DNA from 3 places in the Rhizobium sp. B230/85 genome. Region 2 is predicted to be linked to each of the others. Evidence: predicted binding sites of a transcription regulator. Region 2 holds the regulator's gene; each other region holds the start of a gene.
What was found. Region 2 encodes HrcA, which represses chaperone genes, less so after heat shock. Its sites were predicted from a motif close to GTTAGCACTCNCNNNNNGNGAGTGCTAAC; they were not measured.

Region 1 (5,149 bases), on a different replicon from region 2:
TAATTTGACGATCATCACTAAGAACTTGAAACACTTCTTGTCGTTCGGAGTGGCGGTTAAATCCCCCGATCAGGTCGCGCCTTGATATTCACGACTGTTAAAGCTTGTAATCTTGGTGGCCTTCTCTCGGCGCCCGCCGAGGCATTCCAGGCCAAGTACCTCGGCGAGTGATCTGACTCGCGTGAATTCGAGCGTCAGGGGCGCGATGGACCCCGCCATTATGACATCCGAATTGATCTGGGTTCGCCCGGTTGCGGGTTTAAACCTTCTGACCATGTCGAAGGGGCACGCAGTGCAATCTCACTTCTCCCGTTTCAACAGGCTTGGCTATTCAGCGGCGTCTCACACATCGACCTGTATCGCTCAAAATAAAGGGAGAGAGCATGTCTCCATGTCTCTCCCTTGGGGTCCCACTATCTAACCGATCGAATGACTACATCATTCCGCCCATATCTGGCATGCTGCCGCTGGCAGAATCCTTCTTCGGTGCTTCAGCAATCATGGCTTCGGTGGTGATCAGCAGCGAGGCAACCGAGGCTGCGTTCTGCAGAGCCGTACGGACAACCTTGACCGGGTCGACGATACCCATGGCGATCATGTCGCCATATTCGCCGGTCTGGGCGTTATAGCCGTAGTTGTCGGTGTTGCTTTCGAGGATCTTGCCGACGATGATCGAGCCTTCGTCACCAGCATTTTCTGCGATCTGGCGAACCAGCGACTGCAGAGCCTTGCGGATGATATTGATGCCGGCCGTCTGGTCGTCGTTGGCGCCCTTGATGTTGAGGACGACAGAGGCGCGCAGAAGTGCGGTACCGCCGCCGGGGACGATGCCTTCCTGTACGGCAGCGCGCGTTGCGTTCAGCGCGTCGTCGATACGGTCCTTCTTTTCCTTGACTTCAACTTCGGTCGCACCGCCAACGCGGATGACGGCAACGCCGCCAGCGAGCTTGGCAAGACGTTCCTGCAGCTTTTCGCGGTCGTAGTCAGACGTGGTTTCTTCGATCTGGGCCTTGATCTGCGCGACGCGGCCTTCGATGTCGGACTTCTGGCCCGAACCATCGACGATCGTCGTGTTTTCCTTGGTGATCGAGATCTTCTTGGCGCGGCCGAGCATTTCGAGCGTAACCGACTCGAGCTTGATGCCGATGTCTTCGGAGATCACAGTGCCGCCCGTCAGGATGGCGATGTCTTCGAGCATTGCCTTGCGGCGATCGCCGAAGCCAGGAGCCTTGACAGCAGCAATCTTCAGGCCGCCGCGCAGCTTGTTGACGACGAGCGTTGCAAGAGCTTCGCCTTCGACGTCTTCAGAGATGATGAGGAGCGGCTTGCCGGTCTGGACGACAGCTTCGAGAACCGGCAGCATTGCCTGAAGGTTGGAAAGCTTCTTCTCGTGAAAGAGAATGTAAGCGTCTTCCAGTTCGGCAACCATCTTTTCAGGGTTGGTCACGAAGTAAGGCGAGAGGTAGCCGCGGTCGAACTGCATGCCTTCGACGACTTCGAGTTCGGTTTCGGCGGTCTTGGCTTCTTCAACCGTGATGACGCCTTCATTGCCGACCTTCTGCATCGCTTCAGCGATGTACTGGCCGATTTCCTTTTCGCCGTTGGCAGAGATCGTGCCGACCTGGGCCACTTCATCCGAAGTGCTGATCTTCTTTGCCTTGGATACGATGTCCTTGACGACTTCGGCAACGGCGAGATCGATGCCGCGCTTCAGGTCCATCGGGTTCATGCCGGCAGCAACAGCCTTGCCGCCTTCGCGAACGATGGCCTGGGCCAGAACGGTTGCCGTCGTGGTGCCGTCACCGGCGATGTCATTGGTCTTCGAAGCAACTTCGCGGACCATCTGGGCGCCCATGTTTTCGAACTCGTCTTCGAGTTCGATTTCCTTGGCGACAGAAACGCCGTCCTTGGTGATGCGCGGAGCGCCGAAGGACTTGTCGATGATGACGTTGCGGCCCTTAGGACCGAGCGTGACCTTTACTGCGTCAGCGAGGATGTCGACGCCGCGCAGGAGCTTTTCGCGTGCGTCGCGACCGAATTTGATTTGTTTAGCAGCCATAGGAAGAAACTCCCGAGCGTATCGCTCAATGGTCTTTGAAAAGGAAATGAAAAAAGAAAGCGGCTCAGATCAGCCGATGATCCCCATGATGTCGGCTTCCTTCATGATGAGAAGGTCTTCGCCGTCGAGCTTGACTTCAGTGCCCGACCACTTGCCGAACAGGATGCGGTCGCCAGCCTTGACGTCCAAAGGAATGATCGTGCCCTTGTCGTCACGAACGCCGGTGCCGACAGCGACGATTTCGCCTTCCTGCGGCTTTTCCTTGGCGGTGTCAGGAATGATGATGCCGCCCTTTGTCTTGGCTTTAGCCTCAACACGGCGCACAACGACGCGGTCGTGCAGCGGACGAAAATTCGTATCAGCCATTTTTGGATTCCTTCACCGGGATCGTCGCCAAATGGCTGCCCCTTGAAAAGGGCGTAGCACTCTCTGACTGGGAGTGCCAGCGATCATTCTCACTGCGCGGAAGGTTAGCTGCTGCACAGACGTCTCGTGTCCCGCATGACAGCTTCAAAGTCTCCATGACGGGGAAACGCTGCTTTGACCAGAAGTTCAGCGCCGACTATGCCTCCATAAACGCGGCAACTTAGGAATCGGTAGCGCATCCTCACTTACTCGCGAAACGCCGAAGCGCACAACTGCCCTTTCGGAATGAGGGATCGTTGGAGGCTTGCTAAAAATGCTGGTGCGAAGCGCTTTCACATATTGCGGCACCGAAGACTGGTAATCTGCGCGGAAGGTTTGTCCGCTGAAACATAGCCTGTTGAGTGGTCTTGACCAGATTCGGACAAGTGGCCTGAGAAGCCAGGAACATGTGCAACGGGAGTTGAATCCTCAGCTATGCAGCATCCTACGGAAAAACGATGGAAGGCTGCCCAGATGATAGATGCTAGCCTTCCTCTGGTTCTTGTTTGGCGTCAGACCGGTGCGATCGCTTGACGAGACTTGACTAAGCCTTACTACACAGTGACCGGTGCGCTGCATCTGGGCCAGAAATTCATCACTGACTTCGCCCCTTGTGATGGTCTTTAACTGCGTCCAGCTGCTCTCTTCTGTGCAGGGCATCGCGTATCCCTCACGAAGAAACATCGTAAGGTCGGGAGCTTCATCGGTCTTGTAGATACAAACCCTCATGTTCATGACCTTCGACACGGGAAGACAACATATTGCGCCGCACTGTTCGAAATGACAACGCCCTTTTACTGGCGGCTACATAGGTGCTTCCATTTCTAGGGACTGCCTTTCAATCCCGAGTTTGATAGAAGCTGCCCGACAGAGCATACAAGGTCTCGGCTTAAAATGGGTGGATAGCAAAAATCCAAATCCTTGACGAAATCTGAACTCATTTACCAGCGCTCGGTCCCAGGGGGGCCTTTAAACGGGCCGGCCACGGCTGAAGTGATCCATCCGCCGTAGAACATCCCGTCCTGGGACACGACGGCCTCGCCGTCTACCAGGCATAGGTCCATGGGTCGCGGATAAAAGGCAATATAATCCTTGATCAAGCCAAAGGATGTCGTGGGATGCGAATAGGCCCAAGCGGCGTTCCGGCTTATTCTGTCGCCAGAAACGATATCAAAATAGCGTGCCTGTCCTTTCCACTCGCAGATCGACCTGCTGCTGCTTTCGCGAAGCAACGAGAGATCGACGTCCGCAGCCGGAAAATAATAGGTTGGCGGATGACTTGTTTCAATTGTGCGCACGGCGGCAGTGGTCTCTGCAAGAACGTGGCCGTTGTAAATGATCTTCAGGTGATTGCGCGCCGGCTGGGCGATGCTGGGCCTTGGGAAAGACCAGACACTCTCCTGCCCGGGCAGGCATGGTTCGGGAACGGGGTGCGCAAGCTGGGCCATGATTTCCTCCAGTCAGAGCGAACATGCAACAGCGCCGATTATTTGCAAGGCCTGAACGGTTGCGCGGGGCAACATGGGTGAATCTTGCAGCCGACAATATTGCGGCGAACACGCTTATATCGCTTCATACACAGTTGCGCGGACATATGGTGTAAGTGGGCAGATTTGCTGCACGTTCACTTCCGCGGCGGTTTCCGAACAGCCGCGCCCGCGCCTGCAAAAGATTGGCCATCTCGTAGGTGATGCTCGGCTCGTAGAAGCCAGCCTTTGAAACCTCCATGTCATTGCGGGTTTTGGCACCACGCAGGCGTTCCCGTACGGCAGTTCCACTGATGACGCGCGCAGACGACGGAACCGCAGTTGCGCTTTTCGCCAGCTCCGGTGAGGGGTTAACACAAGCCGACAAGCCTACAAGAGCTGCCGTACAAGCAGCGGTCGATACAGCTCGGGGCATCAATTGCGTCCTGTAAGAATATTTTTAGAAGGCCATAGTGCTTTGTGACGATACCAGTCAAAATAACGCGCAGGCGATACATATATCCGATGATCAGTGGACTTCACGCCGCAGTCTCGAGCAAAGATATGTATCCATCTGAGATTGGATTGTCACGCCTTTCTCCGACACCGTTTGTGGGGCGACGGCCAGCAAAGTACTTAATGTTGGCGTTGTTCATACCCGGCCGTCGCCGATATTTTCGTAGTAAAATAGAGTAAATGCTAAGGGGCTGGCCGGGACTAGCCTTGCGTGGTCTTGAAGTCAAAGCTTCCGGTCTCAACGGCTGCGGAGGTTTGGGGATCGCTCTCAAATGGAAATTTAAGCCACCTCTGATATTAGCGGATCTCCCAATCGATGGAGTAAACAAAAAACTGCGATTTGCGAAAATCGGATCGCTATTGGCGGTGAGAAGATGAATATGGCGGCACCCCTATTGCGATTACCGCCGTCGCGCTGACGCAATTAGAGGCTGACGGGAGTTTGTTCCCTGCGGAAGGTCCTCCATGTCCGATTTCGCCCAAGATGCAATGACAAACCGTCTCCTGAAGATGATGCCTGCCGAGGGCTTCGAGCGCATTCGGCCGCATCTTAAGACGGTCGGTCTCGCTTTTCGAGATATCATTGTGCGGCCAAACACGGAGACCACACATGTCCACTTTTTGGAAAGTGGCATCGCTTCCATTGTAACGACCGCAGATATTGAACATGAGGGCATCGAGGTCGGGCATATTGGCTGGGAGG
Region 2 (5,149 bases):
TGTGCAGGCCAAAAAACGGCGTGCCTTCCTCGATCGTCAACTGATAGAGCGACAGGTGATCGACAGCGTACGACATCGCCTGTTTAAGTTCGCGCTCCCATTCCTCAACCGTCTGGTCGGGGCGGGCGTAGATGAGGTCGAACGACATGCGCGGAAAGATGTCCCGCGCGAGCCCGATGGCCTTCAGCGCATTCTCGGTGTTGTGCAGCCGGCCGAGAAATTTGAGGTCACGGTCGTTCAGCGCCTGCACGCCGAGCGAGACGCGGTTCACACCGGCAGCCCGATAGCCGCGAAAGCGCTCGGCCTCGACGCTCGATGGATTGGCTTCAAGCGTAATTTCGATCCCATCCGGCACGTGCCAATGGGTGGCAATGCCGTCGAGAATGGTGCCGACCGTTTCCGGCGTCATCAGCGATGGCGTGCCGCCGCCGAGAAAGATGCTGGTGACCGTCTTCGCGCCGCTGATCTGGCGCATCGATGCCATTTCCCTAAGAAAGGCGGCCGTAAAGCGCGGCTGGTCGACCGCCTGATGACGGACATGGCTGTTGAAGTCGCAATAGGGGCATTTGGCGGCACAGAACGGCCAATGCACGTAGACACCAAAACCGGGCTCGCCGGTATCGGGCAGGAGAGGGGCGTCACGCAAAAGCGCGCTATGCGAATCGACAATGTTCACCGGACGATCCTACGCTTCCAGCCCGGTTTCGACAAAGCGCTTGAAGGCGCGTGCCCGGTGCGACAGTGCTTCCGGGTCACCGGGCTTCCAGCCGTGCTTTTCCTGCGCCGTCATTTCGCCGAATGTCGCGTCATAGCCTGATGGCTGGAAGATCGGATCGTAGCCGAAGCCGGCCTCGCCACGCGGCGGCCAGACGATCGTGCCCTCGACTTCGCCGCGGAAAAGCTCGGTGTGTCCATCCGGCCAGGCGAGGCAGAGCACGCTGACGAAATGCGCGCTGCGCTTGTCCGCCGTCGTTGCGCCAACCTTCTGCAGGGCCGTCTCGACCTTCTGCATCGCCATCGCAAAATCGCGGCTGCCGTCGGCTGTTTCGGCCCAGTTGGCGGTGTAGACGCCGGGATCGCCGCCGAGCGCATCGATCACCAGGCCGCTGTCGTCGGAGAGCGCCGGAAGGCCGGAGGTCTTGGCCGATGCCAGAGCCTTGATGCGGGCATTTTCCTCAAATGTCGTGCCGGTTTCGTCGGGTTCGATGAAGCCAAGTTCGGCAGCAGATTTGGCAACAAACCCCATCGGGCCGATCAGGTCGGCGATTTCGCGGATCTTGCCGGCATTATGGCTGGCAACGACGATGGTCTTTGTTTCGAGCTTGCGCATGCACTATTCCTGTCAGATCGCCCAGAGGCCGGGTTCGGCGCATTCCAGACTGTTGCCCGCGGGGTCGCGGAAGTAAATCGACCGCGCTCCGTTCGGCCAGAGAAAATCGGCTTCGATGGCGACGGCAGCGGCTGTCAGGCTTTGCACCATCCCGTCAAGCTGGTCGGCAGCGACGCGAAAGCATGCATGTCCGCTTCCTGCTGTCCCGTGGGATGGCACCGGCAAGGCCCCCGCCGGCGCAGGCTTTACCGTTTCCGCGCGATTGAAGATCAAAAGCACGCCGGGTCCGCAGCGAAAGAAGACATGCCGATCACCCTGACGGGTAATCCTGGGCAATCCCAGGATCGTCCCGTAAAAGCTATCCGCCTCGTCGAGATCGTCCACGTAGAGCGCCGTTTCGAGAATGCCGTCTATTGCAACGGGCATCTGGTATCTCCGTCGATCAGCCGATCGCCTGCTTTTGCATCGCGACGAGCTCGGTGCAGCCATTCTTGGCGAGGCCGAGTAGCGTCAGGAATTCTTCTTCCGAGAATGGCTTGCCTTCGGCCGTGCCCTGGATCTCGACTATACCGCCGGAGCCAGTCATTACGAAGTTGGCGTCCGTCTCAGCCGAGGAATCCTCGAGGTAGTCGAGGTCGATGACCGGCTGGCTGGCAAAGATACCGCAGGAAATGGCAGCGACGTGATCCTTGAGGACCCGGTCGAGCTTGATCATGCTGCGGCCTTCCATCCACTTGAGGCAGTCGTGCAGCGCGATCCAGGCGCCGGTGATCGACGCGGTACGGGTCCCGCCATCCGCCTGGATGACATCGCAGTCGAGGCTGATCTGGCGTTCGCCGAGGGCCTGCAGATCGACAACGGCACGCAGCGAGCGGCCGATCAGGCGCTGGATTTCCTGAGTGCGACCGCTCTGCTTGCCGCTGGCGGCCTCGCGCTTCATACGTTCGCCAGTGGCGCGGGGCAGCATGCCGTATTCGGCGGTCACCCAGCCCTTGCCACTGTTGCGCAGCCATGGCGGTGTCTTTTCTTCAAGACTTGCCGTCACCAGAACATGGGTATCGCCGAACTTGACCAGGCACGAGCCTTCGGCGTGCTTGGAGAAGTTGCGCTCGAACGAGACCTTGCGCATCTGGTCGGTTTTTCTGCCTGAAGGCCGCATGTTATACTCCTGATGGTGTTGCACCGCTTCTACGATTGACGGCCCGCTTTTGCAAAGAAAAAGCGGCCTGCGCCGGCCGGCCGCCGATGATGGCATTTTCCTTTGTCATTGCGGGATGAGCAGCTATACTTGGAAAGGATCAATGTAGGGGCACCACGGCGAAATGGGATTTTTGACATCGTCGATTTCGGACGCCGTTTCGGCACTCGACGAAAGATCGAAGGAAGTTTTTCGTCGCATCGTCGAAAGCTACCTCGAGCATGGCGAGCCGCTCGGTTCGCGCAGCCTGTCGAAACTGCTCCCGATTTCGCTCTCGCCAGCCTCCATCCGCAACGTGATGAGCGATCTCGAAGAGCTCGGCCTTATCTATTCGCCGCATATCAGCGCCGGCCGGCTGCCGACCCAGATCGGCCTGCGGTTCTTCGTGGACGGTTTCATGCAGGTCGGCGATCTCTCGGCCGAAGACCGCGCCACGATCGACCGGCAGATCCGCGGCAGCAACCGCGACCAGCCGATGCAGTCGGTAATGTCGGGAGCCAGCCAGATGCTCTCGGGCATTTCGCGCGGTGCCGGTATCGTCATCACCAACAAGAGCGATCCGGTCCTGAAGCATGTCGAATTCATCCGCCTGGAGCCGACCAAGGCGCTGGCCGTGCTCGTCGGAGACCACGATCAGGTGGAAAACCGGATCATCGAGCTACCCGCCGGCATCACGTCGTCGCAGTTGACGGAGGCGGCCAATTTTCTGAACGCCCACATGACCGGTCAGACGCTGCCGACGTTGCGCAAGCAGCTCCAGACCCTGAAGAACGACGTGCGCCACGAACTCGACGTGCTTTCGCAGGATCTGGTCGAGCGTGGCATTGCTGTCTGGTCCGGCGACGACGACGCCAGCAAGCCGGGACAACTCATCGTCCGCGGCCGTGCCAATCTGCTGGATGGCCTCGCCGATGCGGCAGATCTCGACCGGCTGCGCATGCTCTTCGATGATCTAGAAAAGAAGGACAGCCTGATCGAACTGCTCGATCTGGCTGAAACCGGCCCGGGCGTGCGCATTTTCATCGGTTCTGAAAACAAGCTGTTTTCGCTGTCAGGCTCGTCGCTGATCGTTGCGCCGTACCGCGACGGCGACGATAAGATCGTTGGTGCCGTCGGCGTTATTGGCCCGACGCGACTGAACTACGCCAAGATCGTGCCGATGGTCGATTATACCGCCCAGCTGATTTCACGCCTTTCGCGCAACGGATTGTAGCGCCTCCCCATTCAATCGCGGCGATTGCCGGCAAATCGCCGCTTCTTCATCGGCAAGCCTTGATTTTTCGAAGTCAAACCTCGATATCGGGCACATCCTAGAGACCACGCAATTCGGAGACCGTCATGATCGTCGACACGACCAATGATACACACGACGCAACGCCCAACGAGAACCTCGAAGAGTTCGCGCCTGATGTGGACGATGCTGCCGAGACAGCGCCGTCGGAGCCGGATCCCGTCGAGGTCCTGAAGGGCGAAAATGCCGAGCTTCGTGACCGCTACCTGCGGCTTGCTGCAGAGATGGACAACCTGCGTCGTCGCACCGAGCGGGAAGTCAAGGATGCCAAATCCTATTCCGTCGCAGGCTTTGCGCGCGATATGCTGGCTGTCTCGGACAACTTGCGCCGCGCTATCGATGCTATCCCGGCCGACGTCCGCGAAAATGCCGATGCGGGCCTGTCGACGCTGATCGAAGGCGTCGAGATGACCGAACGCTCGATGCTGTCCACCCTCGAGCGCCATGGCGTCCGCAAGCTCGAGCCGGTCGGCCAGAAATTCGATCCGAATTTCCACCAGGCAATGTTTGAGATCCCCAACACGGAAGTGCCGAACAACACTGTCGTGCAGGTCGTACAGGATGGCTACAGCATCGGCGAACGCATCTTGCGCCCGGCAATGGTAGGCGTCGCCAAGGGGGGTCCGAAGGCCGTAGATGTGGAAGTCGGCGCCAACAGCCCGTTCGACGAAAAAGACGCCTGATTTGCAGCAGCCTGAATGCCAGATTTCAATGGCAATTGGCTGCTTTCCAGTCCTTCTCATCCCCGCCCTCGCGGCGGGGATCGACAATGCCTTTAGGCGACGCGGGCATCTCTTGCCATCTCAACGCTCTACAACCGCGCAGCTGCACGATTGCTTATGGCCTGTGGCAGGCAAAAAACTGAGGTTGGGATGCGCCTACCGAGATGCATTTCAGCCGTAGGGATTGGCGCGAGCCTTTGGTTCAGGCCCGCGCAGTTTTGCGCGGCACGAGAAACGTCACGCCGCGTTAGAGGCCTGTTCCTCGTTGAGGAACGCGTAGATCGCCGAGGCTGATTCGGTGGCCCTGAGCTTGGCGACGAGATCCTGGTCTCGCAGCACGCGGGCGATGCGCGAAAGCGCCTTCAAATGGTCGGCGCCGGCGCCCTCGGGTGCAAGCAGCAGGAAGACGAGATCGACCGGCTGGTCGTCCAGCGCTTCGAAGTCGACGGCTGAATCCAGCCGCGCGAAGACGCCGGTGATGGTCTTGACGCTTGGCAGCTTGCCGTGCGGGATGGCAATGCCATTGCCCACGCCCGTTGAACCGAGACGTTCACGCTGCAAGATTACTTCGAAGATATCCCGTTCCGACAGTCCCGTCAGCTTGGCGG
Region 3 (5,149 bases), 340 kb from region 2:
CAGTAGAAGAACGGAAACCCGAACAGCACCGGATCGCGAAAATTGTAGAACGGCACCCAGAGGAGCCCGATGTAGGGAATGACGAGCAGCCAGAGGGCTGCCTTTCCGGAACGTTTGTCCATGATGAGCAGTGCCTTTCGGACATTTTAGCGCGGCGATTCCGCTTCTAGAATGCCCAAGACATAAACGCTAAGCTTGGCTGCGCAAGCAATTTTGCCTTACAAACCCCACAATTCGATTGCGCGGCGCAGCATCAGGAATTGAGGATGCGGTCGAGTTCGCCGAGAGGTGCGACGCCTGACAGCAACGCCCGCGCCTCGGCCTCGTCGTTGCGCATCTGGGCGATCAGCGGCTCCAGTCCGTCGAACTTCAGTTCGGGCCTCAGATAGCCAAAAAACGACACCGAGCAGTGCTGCCCGTAGAGATCGCCGCTGAAATCGAACAAAAAGGTTTCGAGCAGCGGCGCGCCGTTTTCTGTCACAGTCGGGCGGCGTCCGTAGCTGGCGACGCCATCGTAGATAACACGGTCGGCAGTGCGGAAGCGCACGGCATAGATGCCGTTGCGCAGTTCGGTTTCCGGTGGCAGCCGCATGTTGGCCGTGGGATAGCCGAGCGTGCGCCCGAGTTTTTCGCCTCCTATGACGTCGGCTTCCACGAGGTAGCGATAGCCGAGCAGACCGGCGGCCTCGGACATTTCACCGTCCACCAGCAATGCGCGGATACGGCTCGAGGACACCACCTCGGCATTCTCGTCGCGAAAGGCGTCGATCAACGTCACCCCGAAACCATGGCGACTGCCGGCGTTCATCAGGAAGGCCGGACCGCCTTCGCGGCCGTGGCCAAAATGGAAATCGAAGCCGGTGACGACTTCGGAGGCGCCGAGCCAGTCGATCAGGATCGTGCTGACGAACTCGTCTGCAGAGCGTTGCGAAAATTCGCGATCGAACGGATATTCGATGGCGGCGTCAAAGCCGAGCGCCTCAAGGATGCGCGCCTTCAGCGGCGCAGGCGTGAGACGGAAGACAGGCTCGTCCGGGCGGAACACCGAGCGGGGATGCGGCTCGAATGTCAGCACCAGTGCCGGAACGCCGCGTGCCCTGGCAATCTCCAGCGCCCGATCCAGCACCGACCGGTGGCCACGGTGGACGCCGTCGAAATTGCCGATGGCGATCACGCCACCGCGCAGGTGCGCCGGCAGTTGTTCACGGGTCTCGTTTCGATGAAAAACGGTCATAGCGTCAATATCCAGACTGTTTCAGGCGAGCGTCGGCATCCACCATGTCGGTGACGCCTGCTCCCTGTCCAGGAAGGCATGCAGGATTGCTTCATCCGCCTTGCCGTCAATCGTGTATTCGCCGGCATGGATCCCCTGGCTGATATAGAGCAAGTCCAGACCATAGCCGAGTGCGCCCCGCACGTCCGTCGGCATCCCATCGCCGATGGCGACAACACGCGACAGATCGAAATCGCCGCGCACCTCGCGGGCGGCCGCAAGGCTCGCCTCATAGATCGGCCGGTGCGGCTTGCCGGCAACGCGGGTCTGGCCGCCCATCTGGTTGTAATAGGCAGCCATGGCGCCGGCGCACGGGATCATCCTGTGGCCACGCTCGACGATTAGATCCGGATTGGCGCAGATCATCGGCACGTTGCGAGCCGCGAAGGCCTTCAGCATGTCGGTATAGTCTTCCGGGGTCTCGGTCTCGTCGTCGAAAAAGCCGGTGCAGACCACCGACTGCGCTTCGTCAGCGGAAACACGGTCCACACCAAGGCCCTCGATCAGGGCGACATCGCGGTCCGGGCCGAGCAGAAACACCGACTTCGGACCCTCGGCGATTAGCGTGCGCGTGACGTCGCCGGATGTGACGATACGGTCATAGGCACCGTCCGAAACGCCGATGGTCCGCAACTGCTCGACGACCTGCGGCGAGATACGCGGGGAATTGGTGATCAGCACCACGGTCTGGCCTCGCCCACGGGCAGCCTCCAGCGCCGCCGAAGCATCTGCATTGGCCACGACGCCGTTGTGAAGTACGCCCCAGACGTCGCACAGGACGACGTCATAGGCGCTGGTGAGGTCGCGGAGGCTATCGATACGCTTGGCCATGCCGTTGTTCTTCCGGTAAAAGACGTTGCGGCTGACATCGCAAACCAGCTTCAAGATTACAAGTCTGAAAAAGCACCGCTCGCCCGGGACGCCGAATTGCCGCAGTCGCATGGCGGATGCGCTTGCATGGCCAGCAACGGGTTCGTGCAATTCTGGCCGGGGTCACAATTCCGGTACAAAAATTCACTATCGCTGTTATTGACTCCCGCGACCGCCGTCCCTAAATGCAGGTCGTTAGCACTCGCCGAGGCTGAGTGCCAACACTACCCATACGGATCCCCCGTGGTCCGTGAATGTCATTCGATCGAGGGATTAGACAATGGCAACCACCAATTTCCGCCCGCTGCACGACCGCGTCGTCGTACGCCGCGTCGAATCTGAAGCCAAGACAAAGGGCGGCATCATCATTCCTGACACCGCCAAGGAAAAGCCGCAGGAAGGCGAAATCGTCGCTGTCGGCACCGGCGTTCGTGACGACAAGGGCACGATCATTCCTTTGGACGTCAAGGCTGGCGACCGCATCCTGTTCGGCAAGTGGTCGGGCACTGAAGTCAAGCTCGACGGCGAAGACCTTCTCATCATGAAGGAAGCCGACATCATGGGGATCATCGGCTGATCCAGCCGGTTTTCTTCGTCAACAATTCCATAAAACCAATTGGGCATCAGCCCGGGAGTTTTTAACATGGCAGCTAAAGAAATTAAGTTCGGCCGTACTGCGCGCGAAAAAATGCTGCGCGGCGTCGACATCCTCGCTGACGCAGTAAAGGTCACGCTCGGTCCTAAGGGCCGCAACGTCATCATCGACAAGTCCTTCGGCGCTCCGCGCATCACCAAGGACGGTGTTTCTGTCGCCAAGGAAATCGAGCTCGAAGACAAGTTCGAAAACATGGGCGCCCAGATGGTCCGCGAAGTTGCTTCGAAGACCAACGACATCGCCGGCGACGGCACCACGACTGCAACCGTTCTGGCCCAGGCCATCGTCCGCGAAGGCGGCAAGGCTGTTGCTGCCGGCATGAACCCGATGGACCTGAAGCGCGGCATCGATCTCGCCGTTGCCGAAGTCGTCAAGGACATCGTATCCAAGGCAAAGAAGATCAGCACTTCGGACGAAGTGGCCCAGGTCGGCACGATCTCTGCCAACGGCGAAAAGGAAATCGGCCAGTACATCGCTGAAGCGATGCAGAAGGTCGGCAATGAAGGCGTCATCACGGTTGAAGAAGCCAAGACCGCCGAAACCGAACTCGAAGTCGTCGAAGGCATGCAGTTCGACCGCGGCTACCTCTCGCCTTACTTCGTGACCAATCCAGAAAAGATGGTTGCCGAACTGGAAGACGCTTACATTCTCCTTCACGAGAAGAAGCTCTCCAACCTGCAGGCAATGCTGCCTGTTCTCGAAGCTGTCGTTCAGACCGGCAAGCCGCTCCTCATCATCTCTGAAGACGTCGAAGGCGAAGCTCTTGCAACGCTCGTCGTCAACAAGCTGCGCGGCGGCCTGAAGATTGCTGCTGTCAAGGCTCCTGGCTTCGGCGATCGCCGCAAGGCAATGCTCGAAGACATCGCCATCCTGACGGGCGGCACTGTGATCTCCGAAGACATCGGCATCAAGCTCGAGTCGGTTACGCTCGAAATGCTCGGCCGCGCCAAGAAGATCTCGATCACCAAGGAAAACACGACGATCGTCGACGGTTCGGGCCAGAAGTCCGACATCGAAGGCCGCGTCGCGCAGATCAAGGCTCAGATCGAAGAAACCACGTCTGACTACGACCGCGAAAAGCTGCAGGAACGTCTTGCCAAGCTCGCTGGCGGCGTTGCCGTCATCCGCGTTGGCGGTGCGACCGAAGTTGAAGTCAAGGAAAAGAAGGACCGTATCGACGACGCGCTGAACGCAACGCGCGCTGCCGTACAGGAAGGCATCGTCCCCGGCGGCGGTACCGCACTTCTGCGCGCATCTGTCGTCCTCAACATCAAGGGCGCCAACGACGACCAGACGGCCGGCATCAACATCATCCGCAAGGCTCTGCAGTCGCTGGTTCGCCAGATCGCAGAAAATGCTGGTGACGAAGGCTCGATCATCGTCGGCAAGATCCTCGAAAGCAACACCGACAACTACGGCTACAATGCCCAGACCGGCGAATATGGCGACATGATCGCCATGGGTATCGTCGATCCGGTCAAGGTTGTCCGTACGGCTCTGCAGAACGCAGCCTCGGTTGCCTCGCTGCTGATCACCACCGAAGCCATGATTGCTGAAGCTCCTAAGAAGGACTCCGGCGCCGGCATGGGCGGCGGAATGGGCGGCGGCATGGGCGGCATGGGCGGCATGGACATGATGTGATCCTTCGGATCACCGCACTATCGAGAGGGCGGCCTTCGGGTCGCCCTTTTTTGTCCGCCGCCTCGGGACGACGCAGAAGAATACCGTGCGATTCTCCCATAGATTGCATCCCGGCAATTCCTCTGATCCCGTCTCCGCAAAGTTAGCTCGGTGCTGTCGACAAAATCACGGGCTCTGGTCCCCGGACTAGAGTGCGCCCGAGACGCCTGGAGAATGAGCGACAGGCTCATCTCAAAAGAACTCCCCTCCCCTTTCCACGCATGCATTGGGAGCGAAGCGATGGTTTCCTGCCGTGCATCCGGTCTCTTGACGATGTCTTCTCAATTCCTGCTTTTGCACACGACCAGTCGAAAGCCGGTTTACCTTGAACAGCAAACGATCATTAAGTATATGCTTTGACACGCACATATGACGTGTTTTCGTCGTTTGGCCCATTGCTGTTTTTAATAATTCTTCTATAAAACGGACCTTGATGAACCAGGGCGCGGAAAACGGCAGGTTATCTGCGAAAGACCTTCGCTCCCAACAAGTTGCAGTCTAAAGATGCTTTGCGGCTCTTGCGAAACAAATTTCGCTACTTGAGCGTTACGGTTTTCAAGTGTCTAACCTGAACGCCATGTCTGCGATTATAGTAATAACGCGTGGCATCGGCTACAAATCGTTCGCTTTTCTATCTGAGGCGAGACGGGAAATATACAATCTGATAGTGT

Region 1: a site for HrcA is predicted at 2,478-2,506, ahead of groES (co-chaperone GroES). Genes of this name have one in related genera too.
Region 3: a site for HrcA is predicted at 2,338-2,366, ahead of groES (co-chaperone GroES). Genes of this name have one in related genera too.

Annotation. Positions count from the first base shown of each region.
Region 1 covers NZ_CP072157.1:560,927-566,075, forward strand. The annotation lists gene groL (chaperonin GroEL) at 434-2,059, opposite strand; gene groES (co-chaperone GroES) at 2,129-2,425, opposite strand; gene J5289_RS20705 (DUF427 domain-containing protein) at 3,406-3,912, opposite strand; gene J5289_RS20710 (Crp/Fnr family transcriptional regulator) at 4,912-5,149, shown strand, end outside.
Region 2 covers NZ_CP072156.1:888,243-893,391, forward strand. The annotation lists gene hemW (radical SAM family heme chaperone HemW) at 1-670, opposite strand, end outside; gene rdgB (RdgB/HAM1 family non-canonical purine NTP pyrophosphatase) at 686-1,330, opposite strand; gene J5289_RS04180 (VOC family protein) at 1,343-1,756, opposite strand; gene rph (ribonuclease PH) at 1,773-2,489, opposite strand; gene hrcA (heat-inducible transcriptional repressor HrcA) at 2,653-3,741, shown strand; gene grpE (nucleotide exchange factor GrpE) at 3,867-4,502, shown strand; gene ptsN (PTS IIA-like nitrogen regulatory protein PtsN) at 4,779-5,149, opposite strand, start outside.
Region 3 covers NZ_CP072156.1:1,227,682-1,232,830, reverse strand. The annotation lists gene J5289_RS05865 (DUF3311 domain-containing protein) at 1-122, opposite strand, end outside; gene J5289_RS05860 (bifunctional riboflavin kinase/FAD synthetase) at 254-1,234, opposite strand; gene J5289_RS05855 (TIGR01459 family HAD-type hydrolase) at 1,256-2,104, opposite strand; gene groES (co-chaperone GroES) at 2,424-2,720, shown strand; gene groL (chaperonin GroEL) at 2,787-4,439, shown strand.